4 regions of the Paenibacillus sp. FSL H7-0942 genome follow, and region 4 is predicted to be linked to each of the others. Evidence: riboswitches for the same ligand, from Rfam matches in the RefSeq annotation. Region 4 holds a riboswitch; each other region holds the start of a gene.
The links. A riboswitch is a leader RNA that binds a small molecule or an ion and turns the genes downstream of it on or off. The one in region 4 is predicted to bind cyclic di-AMP.

Region 1 (3,530 bases), 2.3 Mb from region 4:
ATGCACCACAATTCGACGAGGACCGCGAGGACATGATTCAGCGTGCTGTGGATGCAGGAGTTGGTCGCATGATCAACATTGGCTTTAACCGGGAGACAATTCCAACCACAATGAAACTCGCTGAAACATATGACTTTATATATGCAGCTGTAGGGTGGCATCCTGTAGATGCGATCACAATGCAGGAGGGCGATTTGGAGTGGATTGCATCTTTATGCAAGCATGAAAAAGTGGTTGCGATCGGTGAGATTGGATTGGATTATCACTGGGATACTTCACCAAAAGAAATACAGCATCGCGTATTACGACAACAAATTGCTTTGGCGCGTGAAGTGAACATGCCAATTGTCATCCATAATCGGGATGCGCATGAGGATATCATAAGAATTTTGCGTGAAGAGAAGGCGAGTGAAGTTGGTGGTGTGATGCACTCGTTCTCGGGCAGCTGGGAAACAGCAAAAAGTTGCCTCGATATGGGCTTCCATCTCTCCTTCGGAGGACCGATCACATTCAAAAATGCAAAGCAACCCAAAGAGGTGCTGGAGAAGGTTCCTATGGACCGGTTTTTCATTGAAACAGATGCTCCATATTTGACACCGCACCCTTATCGTGGGAAGCGAAATGAGACAGCGCATGTACGTCTGGTTGCAGAGGCAGCTGCGGAAATTAAAGGCATTTCGGTGGAGGAAATTGCTGCAATAACAACCAAAAATGCCATGGAACGATTTGGGATTCGTTAAAAAAACGAGCAAATGAGGTGAAAAAGGCAGGTAAGCGGAGGTAATTTGCCCTTTGATCCAAATAAATCAAGAATATTACAATATTTTAACCAAATATTCAGAAAAACGTACTTGATCAACGCTTTACAACATGCATCAAAACAGGATATCATCTTTTCAGTGAATTGTTGTGCGGAAAATTGGACAGATGTTCGGGGGATGAACAAAGGGACACTTTCCGATGAAACAACATTACTTTCATGAATCAGTCTCGCTGAGTCTCCGTTAACGGAGAGCGGGGGAACCAATAGGGCTTAAACATCGGTGTATTTGGCCGATGCGCAACGTTCGCTGACCCAAAAGCAGCGAAGGGAACTGCGAAGCCGTATTTGATTTCTTCTTTGGGTCTCGGGGTGAATTCAAGGGCGTCCGCCATGAGCGGGTGACCCAAGATAGGGCGGCTCTCTTTCGCCCGAACCCGACAGCTAACCTCGCAAGCGGAAAAAGAGAGGCAACCTCGTGCATGAATTTCCGATATTCAAAATCATTCGGAAGCCACGAAAGAGTTCCTCTTACACTCTTTCTTTGGCTTTTTTGTTTTTGAATAAAAGAAATATTGTCATCATACGGTAGGTATTCAGGAGGATGACATCATGTTGCGAAGATTGATTCATGGTGCAGAACCGGATTATGTTGGTCCAATCTGTGTTCTGTAGAAAATTTGGTATAGTCACGTCAAAGACATCATGCATTACTTTAGACGGCGAGGCTATGAAGGAGGACGGAGAAGTGGGCACATTCCAACCAGAAGAGACCCATGAGTCACGATCATCCAGTAAGTCTTTCGCGTTGCGGTGGAAGCATGAGAACATGCGTCAAATGGCATTGATCGCGATTTTCTCAATTGCGCTTACAATCATGATCTTGTTAGTCGTTTACGGTCAGGCCGGGAAACAAATTTCGCTGGTTATTGATGGCAAAGCTCAGGTGGTAGAGACTCGTACAGGAATGCTTCAGGAAATGCTGGAGGAGCAGTCGATCACAGTCAGCCCTCACGATAAGGTATCCATGTCCATGAATGGGGCGATTACAGATGGAGACCGAATCGTTATTGAGCGGGCCGTTCCAGTTAACATTACGGCAGACGGAGACACCAAGACTCTGTATACAACCGATTCATCGGTAGAAGATGCAATTCAAAAATCAGGTATTCAAGTTGAAAGTAATGATAAAGTGTATCCGGCGCTTGGAACTGCGATCAAAGCGGAGATGAAGATCCGTGTAGTGCGCGTAACAAAGCGTACAGTGGATGTAGAGCAACCGATCGCTTACAAAGTCATTAAAACGGCTGACCCTAGCTTGTACAAAGGGGATAACCGTGTCGTTGTGAACGGCAAAGAAGGCACAATTGTACAGCATATCGAAAAGGTATTTCAGGATGGAGAATTGGTCTCCAAAAAAATGGTCGGCAAATCTGTCGCGAATAATCGTGTAGATAAAGTGATCGCTGTCGGCACCAAAGCAAAACCGGTCGTGAAGGAACCTGAGATTCAGACCGTATCTGCTCAAACGTCAACAACCAAAAAGGCTACAACAACGAATTCGAAGAAAACATCTGCCTCGGGCAGCAAAGTGATTACCGTATCCGGGACTTCTTTTAAATACTCCAAAGTACTTAAAAATGTATCCATGACTGCTTACTCTTCCGAAGAGCCTGGCATTGGAACTAAAACAGCTTCCGGTACTCGTGTAACGGAAGGACGCACCATTGCGGTTGATCCCAAAGTCATTCCAATTGGCTGGTGGGTATATATCGAAGGTCTGGGATTCCGTCGTGCGGAAGATACAGGCGGTGCCATTAAAGGCAACAAAATTGATGTGTATTATGACAGTGTGAAGCATGCCCTGAATTTTGGACGTAAGAAAGGCAAGACGGTCTACGTGATCGGTCCGGTGAAGCCGGAAGCGAACTAAAATCGTTTTACTTTGAAATGGGAATGCTATAAAATAGTTGCATGAATGATTCATGCGGAATATGCGGCGGAGGAGTCTGAATTCAGTCTCCCCCGCCGTTTGGCAGAGAAGAGGATATTCCTCTTCTTTTTGCGTTAGAAAGGAAGAAATGGAACATGATAAAAGAAGTCATTGTGGTGGAAGGCCGTGACGATACGGTAGCTATCCGTCGGGCCGTGGAAGCCGATACCATAGAAACAGGTGGATCAGCAATCAACCAACGCATTCTGAAGCGGATTGCGCTTGCTCAGGAGAGACGGGGAGTCATTGTACTGACAGATCCGGATCATGCTGGCGAACGCATTCGAAAAATTATCGCGAACAAGGTGCCAGGCTGCAAACATGCCTTCATCCCGGAAGCCGATGCAACGCGCAAAGGGGACATTGGGGTGGAGAATGCCTCACCAGAGGCGATCCGTCATGCTCTGGCGCGCGTACATACTTCATACGAAGGTGCTCCGAGCCTGATCGATTGGGAGGACCTGATCGCGGCAGGACTTATTGTGCATCCGCAGGCTGCTGCACGTCGCATGGAGATGGGCAATCTGCTGGGCATCGGTTATTGTAACGGTAAGCAGTTCCACAAACGTCTCAGTGTATTTCAGATTACACGGGAAGAGTTCTCTACAGCATTAGCGCAAATTGAACGTGAAGGATTGTGAGCATATGAAGAACATGGAAGAGACGATTGAAATTGCAACGCCCAAGCGTACGAAAGAGATTATTCAAAGACACGGATTCTCATTTAAGAAAAGTCTGGGTCAGAACTTTCTGATCGATCAAAATATACTGAACAAA
Region 2 (3,530 bases), 1.7 Mb from region 4:
CACCTATCCTTTTCTATATGTTATGTATGGAGGAATTATGGCTGTCATAAGATAAATCCGCAATGAAACTTCTCACACTACGCATATTTTATGGAACCCCCGGGCATACCAAGGAGAACGTCATTTTGGAAAAGGAGGCCGTTTATTATGCGCGTACGCCTCATTATGCTGATGGTTATCGTTATTTTTCTCGGGGGATCTCATGCTCCAGTTTCATCGCGGGATGTTTCAAGCCCACCAAGTGAATCAGTATCAGGTTCGGATTCTGCGGAAGAAGAACAACTGACATTGGGACAATTACGTCAAAAATATGCCGATACGTTCAAAACCAATGGTCCTTCAACCAAGAAGGTTGCACTGACTTTTGATGATGTACCTGATCCACGATTTACTCCACAAGTACTGGATGTATTGAAGAAATACAATGTCAGAGCTACATTCTTCATCGTGGGTAGTCGTGCTGAGAAACATCCGGATCTGGTGAAACGCATCGTTAAGGAAGGGCATATGGTTGGTAATCACAGCTACAATCATCCTGAATTCAGTAAACTGTCGATGAATGCCTTTCGCAAACAAATTTTACATACCGGGGATATTATCCAACGTTTGGCAGGATATACGCCCAAGATGATTCGGCCACCTTATGGAGACATTAATGAAGAACAGCTGAGATGGGCTGCCAAACAACACTATAGCATTGTGAACTGGAACGTAGACTCCCTGGACTGGAAAGGCCTTTCAAAGGAACAGGTGAAAGATAACATTCTTTCTGCCGTAAAACCCGGCTCCATCGTTCTGCAACATGCTGGAGGCGGTGTAGGGTCAAACCTGAACGGCACGATTGAGGCTTTGCCTGAAATTATTGAGGAACTACGTAATCGGGGATATGAACTGGTCACCTTGGACGAAATGCTGGGATTGCCCAAGGCCAAAGATTAAGATGACCGTGGTAGAAATAAATGAGAATATTAAAAGGGTGCTGTTCAATCGCGAATTAGCGACTGGCAGACACCCTGTTTGAATTCATTTTAAATGTTCTTTTCTCTCTACTTCAGAATGTACAGCTCGATATCCTGAAAACCAAATGAGCTTACAGACTGTTTGCTACCCGGGATAAAGATATCAATCCGGTGACCTTTGATTGCACCGCCCACATCCCGCGCTGTGGCTACAAAAGCCTGTTTTGGCAATCCTGGATGGCTGTGACCAGTTACCAGTACTTTGGTTCCAAGTGGAATTACACTTGGATCAACTGCAATCGTACCCAGTTCAAGGTCATTTCCGAAATAATCGACTGCACCCCAGCCTCCATTTTCAGACGGATCTGCAGAGTATGCCGTTGCTTTTACGTTCACAGCTTTGCTGTAATCGAATGTTTTACCCCAGGCTTGAACAACTTTGTTATCTGCGTTGACGTCCAAGCTTGCTGTAGTAACAGTCTTCGCTTGGGTCTTGCTCTCCGTTGCCGCAGCGGCTGCTACATTGTTTGCCTTACCGGGAATCGTAATTTTCAAACCACCATAAATGTTGTAAGCCGAAATGTCGTTGTTTGCTTTAATTAACGTGTTGAGTGCTACTCCATATTGTTTTGATAAGGTGTAGAAGGTATCCCCTTCTTTGGCCACATGAACTGAATCGGCGTGAGCCGGAACGGCTTGAATGAGCATTGCTGTTGTCATTAATGCTACTGCTGTTTTGGCTATACGTTTCTTGTTAATCATGGTCTTCCTCCCTCATTGTGCCTGCGAAGTTAGTTGTCGGATTCGGATGAGGAGCCCACCCTATAGGTTCTTCGTTACATTTGAAACGTTATGTACCCAATTCACCCCAAGCAGTGTGCTGTAGATCTTCCCCCTGCACAATCTGCATCGTTACATCCCCCGCACTCCCTATCCGGAAGTTTCGGCAGAGTTCAATATATCACAATTTTGTAACCTGAACTTGTAGTAATTCTTACCAAATGGTTTTTAGCATGTAAGCATTTGTAAGAATACTGGTTAATTCAGAAAGTTTGGTTGACCCGATTCCTTTATATTTGGTAACAGAATAGTTACTTTTCCGAATCCATACGTCATTATTATCCATAAAAAATAGCGTTACCGACTCGAAGTCAGTAACGCTATTTGATCACATCGTTTAGAGTACTTTCGCAAGAAAATCACGTGTACGTGAATTTTTGGGTGCTCCAAACACCTCATCAGGTGTTCCCTCTTCCACAATAACCCCGCCATCCATGAACAAGATGCGGTCTCCCACTTCACGTGCGAAACCCATCTCATGGGTTACGATGACCATCGTCATTCCGCCTTCTGCAAGACGTTTCATGACATCCAGCACTTCGCCGACCATCTCAGGGTCCAGTGCCGACGTAGGCTCGTCAAACAGCATCACATGCGGCTGCATGGCCAATGCTCTAGCAATGGCGATCCGCTGTTTCTGTCCACCAGACAGCTGATTCGGGAATGTATCTTTTTTATCGTACAAGCCCACGGTGTTAAGCAGATCAGAGGCAATTTTCTCCGCTTCCTGAGTGGATTGTTTCTTCACTTTAATCGGAGCAATCGTGATGTTTTGCTGTACCGTTTTGTGTGGGAACAGGTTGAAGTGCTGGAACACCATGCCCATTTTCTCACGAGTTGCGTTAATGTTATGCTTGGGGTCCGTGATTGACACGCCTTCAAAATCAATCTCTCCTGAGGTAGGCTGTTCCAGCAGATTCAGACAACGTAAGAAAGTACTTTTACCTGAACCGGAAGGACCGATGACCACGACAACCTCACCTTTGCCAATCGTCACGTTAATGCCCTTAAGCACATCGTTATTTCCATAAGATTTGTGTAATTGTCTAACGTCTATCACTTGCACTCAACTTCCTTTCCAGTCGTCCCAGCAGCTTGGACAAAATGAACGTCATTACAAAGTAGATGGCTGCTGCAATCAAAAATGGACTCAACCCTTGGTACGTAATGTTCTTGACTACACTTGCCTGATACATAATATCCACCATACCGATAACGGAGATAATGGAGGATTCTTTGATGATAGTTATGAATTCATTACCGATCGCTGGTAATACAGCTTTGAAGGCTTGTGGCAATATGATATAACGCATCGCGGCGCCTCTTCCCATACCTAATGAACGCGCTGCCTCCAACTGACCACGATCCACACCTTGGATACCTGCACGGAAAATCTCCGCCAGATAGGCACCACTATTGATTGAAAGTGTAATGATACCTGCCTGAAGTGCAGTGAAGTTAATGCCAAAGCTCAGGGAAAAACCATAGTAAATAATCATCAACTGTACCAACATCGGTGTGCCACGGATCACTTCAACGTAAGCCGTACCGATCCAGCGCAAGATTGCAGCGTCATGCAAACGGAACAAACAGATGATCAATCCAATAATTACCCCGAAGATAACCCCAAGTGCAGACAACAGAAGTGTGTATCCTACACCTGTAGCATAGAAACTTTTGTACTCCCAGAATACTTGGAAAATATTTTGTGATTTGTTCGCTTTATCCGCC
Region 3 (3,530 bases), 690 kb from region 4:
TAACATTTATGTTCCTTTTTGTTTGCTTTGTGTTTAGAAATCCGAATTATATGATAGTTATCATCCCATGAATGTCCGCTTTTTGTCAATAGTATCCGTGAAATTTAATGGATTAAATCTGGGATTTAATATTTGTGTTATTTTATATAACTTATTGTGTTATTTATTTTGCGAAGTGCAGGGAGGACTATATATAAGGAAGGACTATATATAAATGAACCAACAAGATCGGCTCTTACCTAAAGAGAGGGGATCAAATCTAATCATATGCAGTTCATGGGTAATGATGACGAGATTATGCGATTTTTGATGAAAATGCCTAGCTGAAAAAGAAGTATTAAAAAATACTTTACTTTTAGTTCTGAACCCGGTATAATCAATTCTGTTGCCGATTATTTACGACATGCGGTCGTGGTGGAATGGCAGACACGCTATCTTGAGGGGGTAGTGGGCGTATGCCCGTGGAGGTTCGAGTCCTCTCGACCGCATCATATGAACGATTAAAAAGCAGCTTTCCATTAATGGGAAGCTGCTTTTTTTGTCTTTTTCGAACAGTATGACATCTGGGTTGAAAAAAGGCCATCCATTACCGGAGGAATGTTGCTCTACCTACCGGCTACGGGTGGCCTGTGTATTATTTTTGCAGCAAATTCTTGATATCTTCTTCAATCTTGTCCGGTGTTGTTTTGGGAGCATAACGTTTAATGACCTGTCCGTTCTGATTCACCAGGAATTTGGTGAAATTCCATTTGATTGCTTTGGAGCCGAGCAGGCCAGGAGCTTCTGTGCTAAGGTGTTGGAAAAGAGGGTGAGCGCTTGAACCGTTCACATCAATTTTCTCAAACATGGGGAAGCTCACGCCATAATTCATCTGACAGAACTCGGCAATATCGTCGGAAGATCCTTTTTCCTGTGCAAACTGGTTGCTTGGGAAACCAAGAACTTCAAATGGAGCATCTTGAAATTTGTCTTGCAATTCTTGCAGACCTTTGAATTGAGGGGTAAGGCCGCATGAGCTTGCCGTATTCACAATCAGGAGCACTTTGTCACGGTAGTCGGACATTTCAACTTCTTGACCGCGAAGGGTATTCACTTTGTAATCGTAGACTGTCATCTAAATCGCCTCCATTTATTTACTCTTATATCTTCTATTATATTGGTTGCAATTAAATATTGCAAAACTAATATGGTGTTAAAAGAATCAAAACAGGCAAGTTGTGCAGAATACGTGAATGAATTGCGAAGTGATTTACGCCAGAGTGAGAATTAGATAGCCTTGAAGAGATAGATAGAGTATAACTTTGTTGTAAGCGTTATTATGGACAGGAATTGGCAAAAATCTGCCGATTTGGTGATCTGGGCGGACTTTACACCGACATGGCACGGGTGTATGATTCATAACGTAATTTCAATTTAAACTAAATTGTACTTGAAAAACGAAACAAACGATAATATCGCTCGATCTTACCTTAAGATATACGAACGATGTTTTAATCGCTGAGTTTCCATTCATTAATGAATGGGAAACGGGGGAACCAACGGAATGCGCTGTCCAGGACAGTGGGCATTCATGGGGTGAATTTTCCGGTGACAGCCGGAAATAGGGCGACTCTCGCGCCCGAATCCGTCAGCTAACCTCGTAAGCGTTAAAGGGAGAGGCAACAAGCCGTACGCTGGTTCATGGTGTTTTCGCCATGGGTTATTTAAGAAGCGTTCGGGAGGCCTTGGTCCCCCACGCTTCTTTTTTGTTGTCTTTTCACGCCAAGGGAGGAACGAATGATGGATACTGAGATGATCTTAGTGACTGCTCCAAATGAAGCAGGACGTAAATTTATCAAATTGCTGATGTACAAAAAAATGCCGTTTGCCGTTCTAACCAACAGTGCAGGGGAAGAGCGCAGACTCCGTAGAATCGGAGTAGAACATGTCATTCGCATGAATACGGCTGCAGCTCAAAAATGGTTTTTGCCGCAGGGAAGCGTAGGCAACGTGTTTATTTTTGAAAACAGCCTGAATCTGACCTGTCGTTATTTACAGATCTGTCGTTCATGGACATCGAAATCCCTGTGCGTCATTACGGAGCAGAGTCATCCTAAGGGCATCTATCGGGGCATGGGCGCAGACCGGATTGTATATTCGCTCAATGGGGAAGTTGGCTTTCTCCTCAATGGTTAATGCCATAGCTTCTGATTGCTCAGGTGTAAGGTGCCTGTTATAATTGAATGTATTAGAATCAATTTCAGAATTCACTCAAGGTATTATGAAATTGATTCATCGATAAACGGAAGTTTGAGGAGACTCATGCAGGATGGTGAGTCTTCTTTTTTATGCTTACAAGGAGGAATTGGCGTGCCGGATGTAGGTGGATTGAAATGGTTGTTTTTTGATGTTGGAGATACGCTGGTGGATGAATGGGAGCCGGTTGATGATATTATCGGACAGTTTGTCCGTGAAGCTTGTGCTTTGGGGTATCCGGTGACAATTGAGGCGGTACGCGAACTGTTCGCGAGTTGTTACCGAAAATATGAGCAATGGCCTATGAGAGTGGCGATTCGCACATTCGTTGAAGACGAGGGGCATCAGAAACAGATTCAGGACAAGCTGAAGTTTCAAAAAGATCTTGAACGTCCTTTTCCTTCAGCGGATTCCGTTCTTCAGCAGTTGTCACGGCATTATCGCATTGGCATTATTGCCAATCAGAGTCCTGGAACGGAAGAGAGACTGGAAAGCTATGGCTTGCGGAAGTATGTTGATGTTCTGGCATGTTCGGCTGAAGAAGGAGTGTCTAAGCCAGACCCTGAGTTATACGCTGTGGCCTTGAAGCAGGCCGGTTGTGAACCGGAGGAAGCCGTCATGATCGGCGATCGGATCGATAACGACATTATACCTGCTCGGAAGCTGGGCATGCGTACGATTCGAATTATGCAGGGTTACGGAAGATTCCAGCCAGAACTATCGGATGACAAACGTGCGGATTGGACCGTTGATTCATTGGATCAACTCTTGCCGTTACTGATACCAAATCAGGATTAGATGCAGATGGTTGTTTATTGGAGTTTGAGTTTTACTATAAAAGGAAACATGTTGCTGTATTGCAACAATAAAGGCTGATCAACTGGGTATAAAATACCGGAGTTGATCAGCCTTTTTAGTATTTAGCCAATTAAAATGAGATTAGAATAACCGAATCGTCTGAATGATCAGATATACATTCAGCACAACGATAATCGCGGCAATGACCCATGAGATGATTTTGAGCCACAATTTGTTGGCGAATGCACCCATGCTTTTTTTATCACTTGTGAACATCACCAGGGGAATTACAGCAAAGGGCAATTGAAGCGACAGCACGACCTGGCTCAAAATGAGCAGTTCTTCTGTGCCATGTTCTCCTGCAATGGCTGTCACAATTACCGCCGGGATGATGGCGATCAGACGTGTGACCAGTCTGCGTAGCCAAGCCGGAATTCGAATGTTCAGGAAACCTTCCATAACGATCTGTCCAGCGAGTGTACCTGTAAGGGTAGAGT
Region 4 (3,530 bases):
CAGTTGCCATACCATGCATAACCGCCTCTTCTTTCTTTATCAATATCACTTAATTTGTATTTAACTACCCCGTCACGACCAATAAAGATTGGTTTATCCGTTCCGATCTCATAGAAGCGTGCCCAAATTGGTGCAGCTTTGGAATCAGCGATAATTTTACTATCTCCATTAGCTCTTTCATACTTGTAACCCGTAATTTTCACTTTGTTAAACCAAGCCTCCGCTCCTTTAATGGATGCGGTAATTTTAGCGTTAGCAGGTCTGGTTTTCAGAAATTTAACAATCGTTACACTCTCTCCAGCTGTCAGTGATGGCACTTCGTAGATTCTTGCGCTCGCTGGTTTAAGAGAGCTGGAATCATGTTGTTGTCCCCATGCTGTCAGCTTACCACCTGAAACGACCTGTGTATTCAGAATCGCCTCCACACCTTTGGCAACTGAATTTTTACTGCGGTTAGCAAGTGTGCTGTCGATAAATGAGAAATCACCTTTTCGTGCTGCTACTTCATCCAGCATGATCATTACATTAATCATGGCATCATCATTGTAAGTGATGTGCTTGTGGTATCCGGAGCTTTGGTAAACTTGTGGCCACCCGCCGTTTGAATACTGCATGTTGATCAAAAAGTTAATTCCTTTGATTGCAGCTGTGGAGTAACGCGGATCATTCGTCTTTTTAAATTCCTTCGCCAATCTTCTAATTTCTGAGTATGTAGCCTTGTTGTCTATCGTGGACTTTGCCCACTCTCCACTTGTCTGTTTATAATCTTTTCTCCAACCTCCATCCGGCAGCTGGTTCTTCAAAATATCAGAAATACTCGCTGTAGTACCCGACGCATCTGCAGCAGATACCGTCCCTACAGGGAGAACTGCCATTCCAACTACTGAGAACACCATCGTACATGCCAGGACAAAAGTAATTATTTTCTTCGCTTTCAAATGTAACACTCTCCTATGTTCGTTTTTATAAATCTTCCACTTCTACTTTACGTATGATATACGCCCCAAACCTCCTTTATTTGTATTTATCGCATAATAAAATCAATTTTCATCCAATATGTGGATTGGATAATCAGATAATATGCAAAAAATCGATTTTTGTCAATATATGCAACTTAATGAATATAATCTCTCTAATTCTACATAACGGGATAGTTCTTTTAACTCATGACAAACCTATTTATTTATCCAAATTCGTCTTAAACGAACCAATAATGACGTTTTTGTCATGAATGATACCCAAACTTGATCCCTTCTTTCATATAAAAACCTTAATTCCGCTAACATTGAGGTATTACGAAGGGTTTTAAATGGGTTTGACAATTACGCATTTATGCAATATAGTTTCAAATAGTTACAAAAACTTAATTATTCATTGCCGAGTTTCATGTTTGAAAACGGGGGAACCAATTTGGGTGAATTATTCTTATACATAGGAAATATAGGGAACCTTCTACCGAACCCTTAGCTAACTCCGTAGGCATCGAAGGGAGAACATTGATTTTGAAAAAACTGATTATCTCCATTTTTGGAGCAGCTGTATTATTTACATCCGGGGCAACAAGCACAGAGGCAAGCAGTATCAACTCCGTAGTGAACAACATGACAGGTATTCCTTACAAATGGGGTGGCACAACTGTAGCCGGCTTCGACTGTTCTGGTTTTATGAGATATCTTTTCAACAAATACAGCATTGAATTGCCACGTACTTCGCAGCAGCAAGCCAAAGCAGGTACTCCCGTATCCAAGAGCAATGTTCGGACAGGTGATCTGGTGTTCTTTAATACAACAGGCAAAGGCATTTCACATACAGGTGTATATATCGGCGGCGGACAATTCGCTCATGCCTCCAGCAGTAAAGGTGTAAGCATCACGAAGTTATCGAATCCATACTTCAATGATCGTTATGTAACAGCACGTCGGGTAACTGGACAGTTTATGTATGATAAAATGCTAGGTAAAATGTGATTCACATACAAAAAGGCATCGGTTATTAACCGGATGCCTTTTTTGCACTTAAAAATGTATGTTGCATTGCTTACTAATGCAGCGCCTTCTGCACTCGCATCGCACCCTGAGACAGGGCATGTCCTCCTCCAACAGCTCCAGCCACGGCTACGGTCTCCATAATCTCCTGATCTGTTGCGCCCTTAGCACGGGCTTCTTCTACATGGTAGAAGGTACACACCTCATTGTTGGCGAATAATCCAATGCCAAGCGCAATTAGCTGTTTTGTCTTCGCATCAATCACACCAGGTTGGAAACATTCTCCGGTAAACTCATGATACGACTTCACCACACCTGGCAGCACATCGCTTAATGCTCCAATCTGATCCTTGTAGGCATGAACTTTATCATTCATCAATGTCATGGCTTGTAGCACACCCTCTCGGCTATAGTTACAGATCTTCCTCACTGTACCTATCTTCTCTCCCGAGTGAGCCAATTATGCCAAGAAATCATGGTAATTCCAAACATTTAAAGCTCATGGCCCTGCCATAATTATCAGCTGTTACTCACTAAGTGGACTCTGGCGCGGCTCGCTGAACAGCTGATAGCTGTAACCTCGGTCCAGCTTAACGACACGTCGATTCTGACGACGGATAAGTACCTGCTCGCCATCCCAGGCAACCACAATCCCCTTCACGTCGTTCGATTCCAGCTCGTCCCGTACGACTCTAACTTTCTCACCTGACAGACGCAGGGCGTCCAATTCTGTATCACTAATCATCTTCATGGCTCCTATATTTCAAATTTATTTACAAAAAGAGACCTAAATGAAAAGTCATTTAGGTCTCACGTGACTGTATTGGACTGTCATGTCATTCGAAATTATGTCCCGACTGAAAGTTACCGCTGCGCGTGCTCTTTGCTGTCGTTCTTCTCGAACCAAAAATCAAGCACTTTGGCGGACATCACACGTTCTTCAAGGTACTCCACTTGATGCGGTGTAAATTGTTCTTTCCAAGAGAAGGACAACTCTTCGCACAAGCCTACAATCGTCAGTAATTCTGACCAGGCAACATAGCGTTTGTACCAGAAAAATTGAGGATGTTCAATCATATAGGGATAAAGGTCATCGAATTCCGTATGTTTACAATCCAGGGCACGTTCAAAATGAACTTTCGATTCCGCCAGCTTATCATTAAAAAATTGTTCTGTTGCCGGTTGGTTCCCCATGGTGTTGCCTCCTCTCCCTAACATAACCCCATTATAAATGAAATCGGCGGTCATGCAAAGGCATAGTTCAAAAAATAGGCCCTATTCCTTTAAAATGTCACATTTCGTTATCGTCAAATTGTACTGTTCCATCATTCAGGGAACGAATGCGTACCAAGGCTTCCACCGGAATACCCTGTTCACGAATCGTGCGTGCCCCCGCCTGAAAACTTTTCTCGACCACAACGCCGAATCCGACGAGTTCCGCACCGGAACGCTCGATAATTTTGATGACGCCACGAGCGGCATCTCCATTGGCAATAATATCATCAATAAACAAAATGCGGTCATTCTCATGAATGAACTCGCGGG

Region 1: another riboswitch for cyclic di-AMP. It lies ahead of MHI48_RS00150 (3D domain-containing protein); the one in region 4 lies ahead of MHI48_RS10615 (C40 family peptidase).
Region 2: another riboswitch for cyclic di-AMP. It lies ahead of MHI48_RS17710 (3D domain-containing protein); the one in region 4 lies ahead of MHI48_RS10615 (C40 family peptidase).
Region 3: another riboswitch for cyclic di-AMP. It lies ahead of MHI48_RS07270 (hypothetical protein); the one in region 4 lies ahead of MHI48_RS10615 (C40 family peptidase).

What each region holds. Positions count from the first base shown of each region.
Region 1 covers NZ_CP150279.1:32,089-35,618, forward strand. The annotation lists gene MHI48_RS00145 (TatD family hydrolase) at 1-740, shown strand, start outside; cyclic di-AMP (ydaO/yuaA leader) riboswitch at 982-1,235, shown strand; gene MHI48_RS00150 (3D domain-containing protein) at 1,509-2,693, shown strand; gene rnmV (ribonuclease M5) at 2,849-3,394, shown strand; gene rsmA (16S rRNA (adenine(1518)-N(6)/adenine(1519)-N(6))-dimethyltransferase RsmA) at 3,399-3,530, shown strand, end outside.
Region 2 covers NZ_CP150279.1:3,983,187-3,986,716, forward strand. The annotation lists gene MHI48_RS17705 (polysaccharide deacetylase family protein) at 148-939, shown strand; gene MHI48_RS17710 (3D domain-containing protein) at 1,047-1,721, opposite strand; cyclic di-AMP (ydaO/yuaA leader) riboswitch at 1,724-1,918, opposite strand; gene MHI48_RS17715 (amino acid ABC transporter ATP-binding protein) at 2,137-2,859, opposite strand; gene MHI48_RS17720 (ABC transporter permease subunit) at 2,846-3,530, opposite strand, start outside.
Region 3 covers NZ_CP150279.1:1,640,008-1,643,537, forward strand. The annotation lists tRNA gene MHI48_RS07260 (tRNA-Leu) at 406-488, shown strand; gene MHI48_RS07265 (glutathione peroxidase) at 635-1,114, opposite strand; cyclic di-AMP (ydaO/yuaA leader) riboswitch at 1,486-1,661, shown strand; gene MHI48_RS07270 (hypothetical protein) at 1,777-2,175, shown strand; gene MHI48_RS07275 (HAD family hydrolase) at 2,350-3,033, shown strand; gene MHI48_RS07280 (Nramp family divalent metal transporter) at 3,175-3,530, opposite strand, start outside.
Region 4 covers NZ_CP150279.1:2,331,945-2,335,474, reverse strand. The annotation lists gene pelA (pectate lyase) at 1-947, opposite strand, end outside; cyclic di-AMP (ydaO/yuaA leader) riboswitch at 1,366-1,497, shown strand; gene MHI48_RS10615 (C40 family peptidase) at 1,503-1,967, shown strand; gene MHI48_RS10610 (carboxymuconolactone decarboxylase family protein) at 2,041-2,370, opposite strand; gene MHI48_RS10605 (hypothetical protein) at 2,512-2,730, opposite strand; gene MHI48_RS10600 (hypothetical protein) at 2,850-3,179, opposite strand; gene MHI48_RS10595 (xanthine phosphoribosyltransferase) at 3,277-3,530, opposite strand, start outside.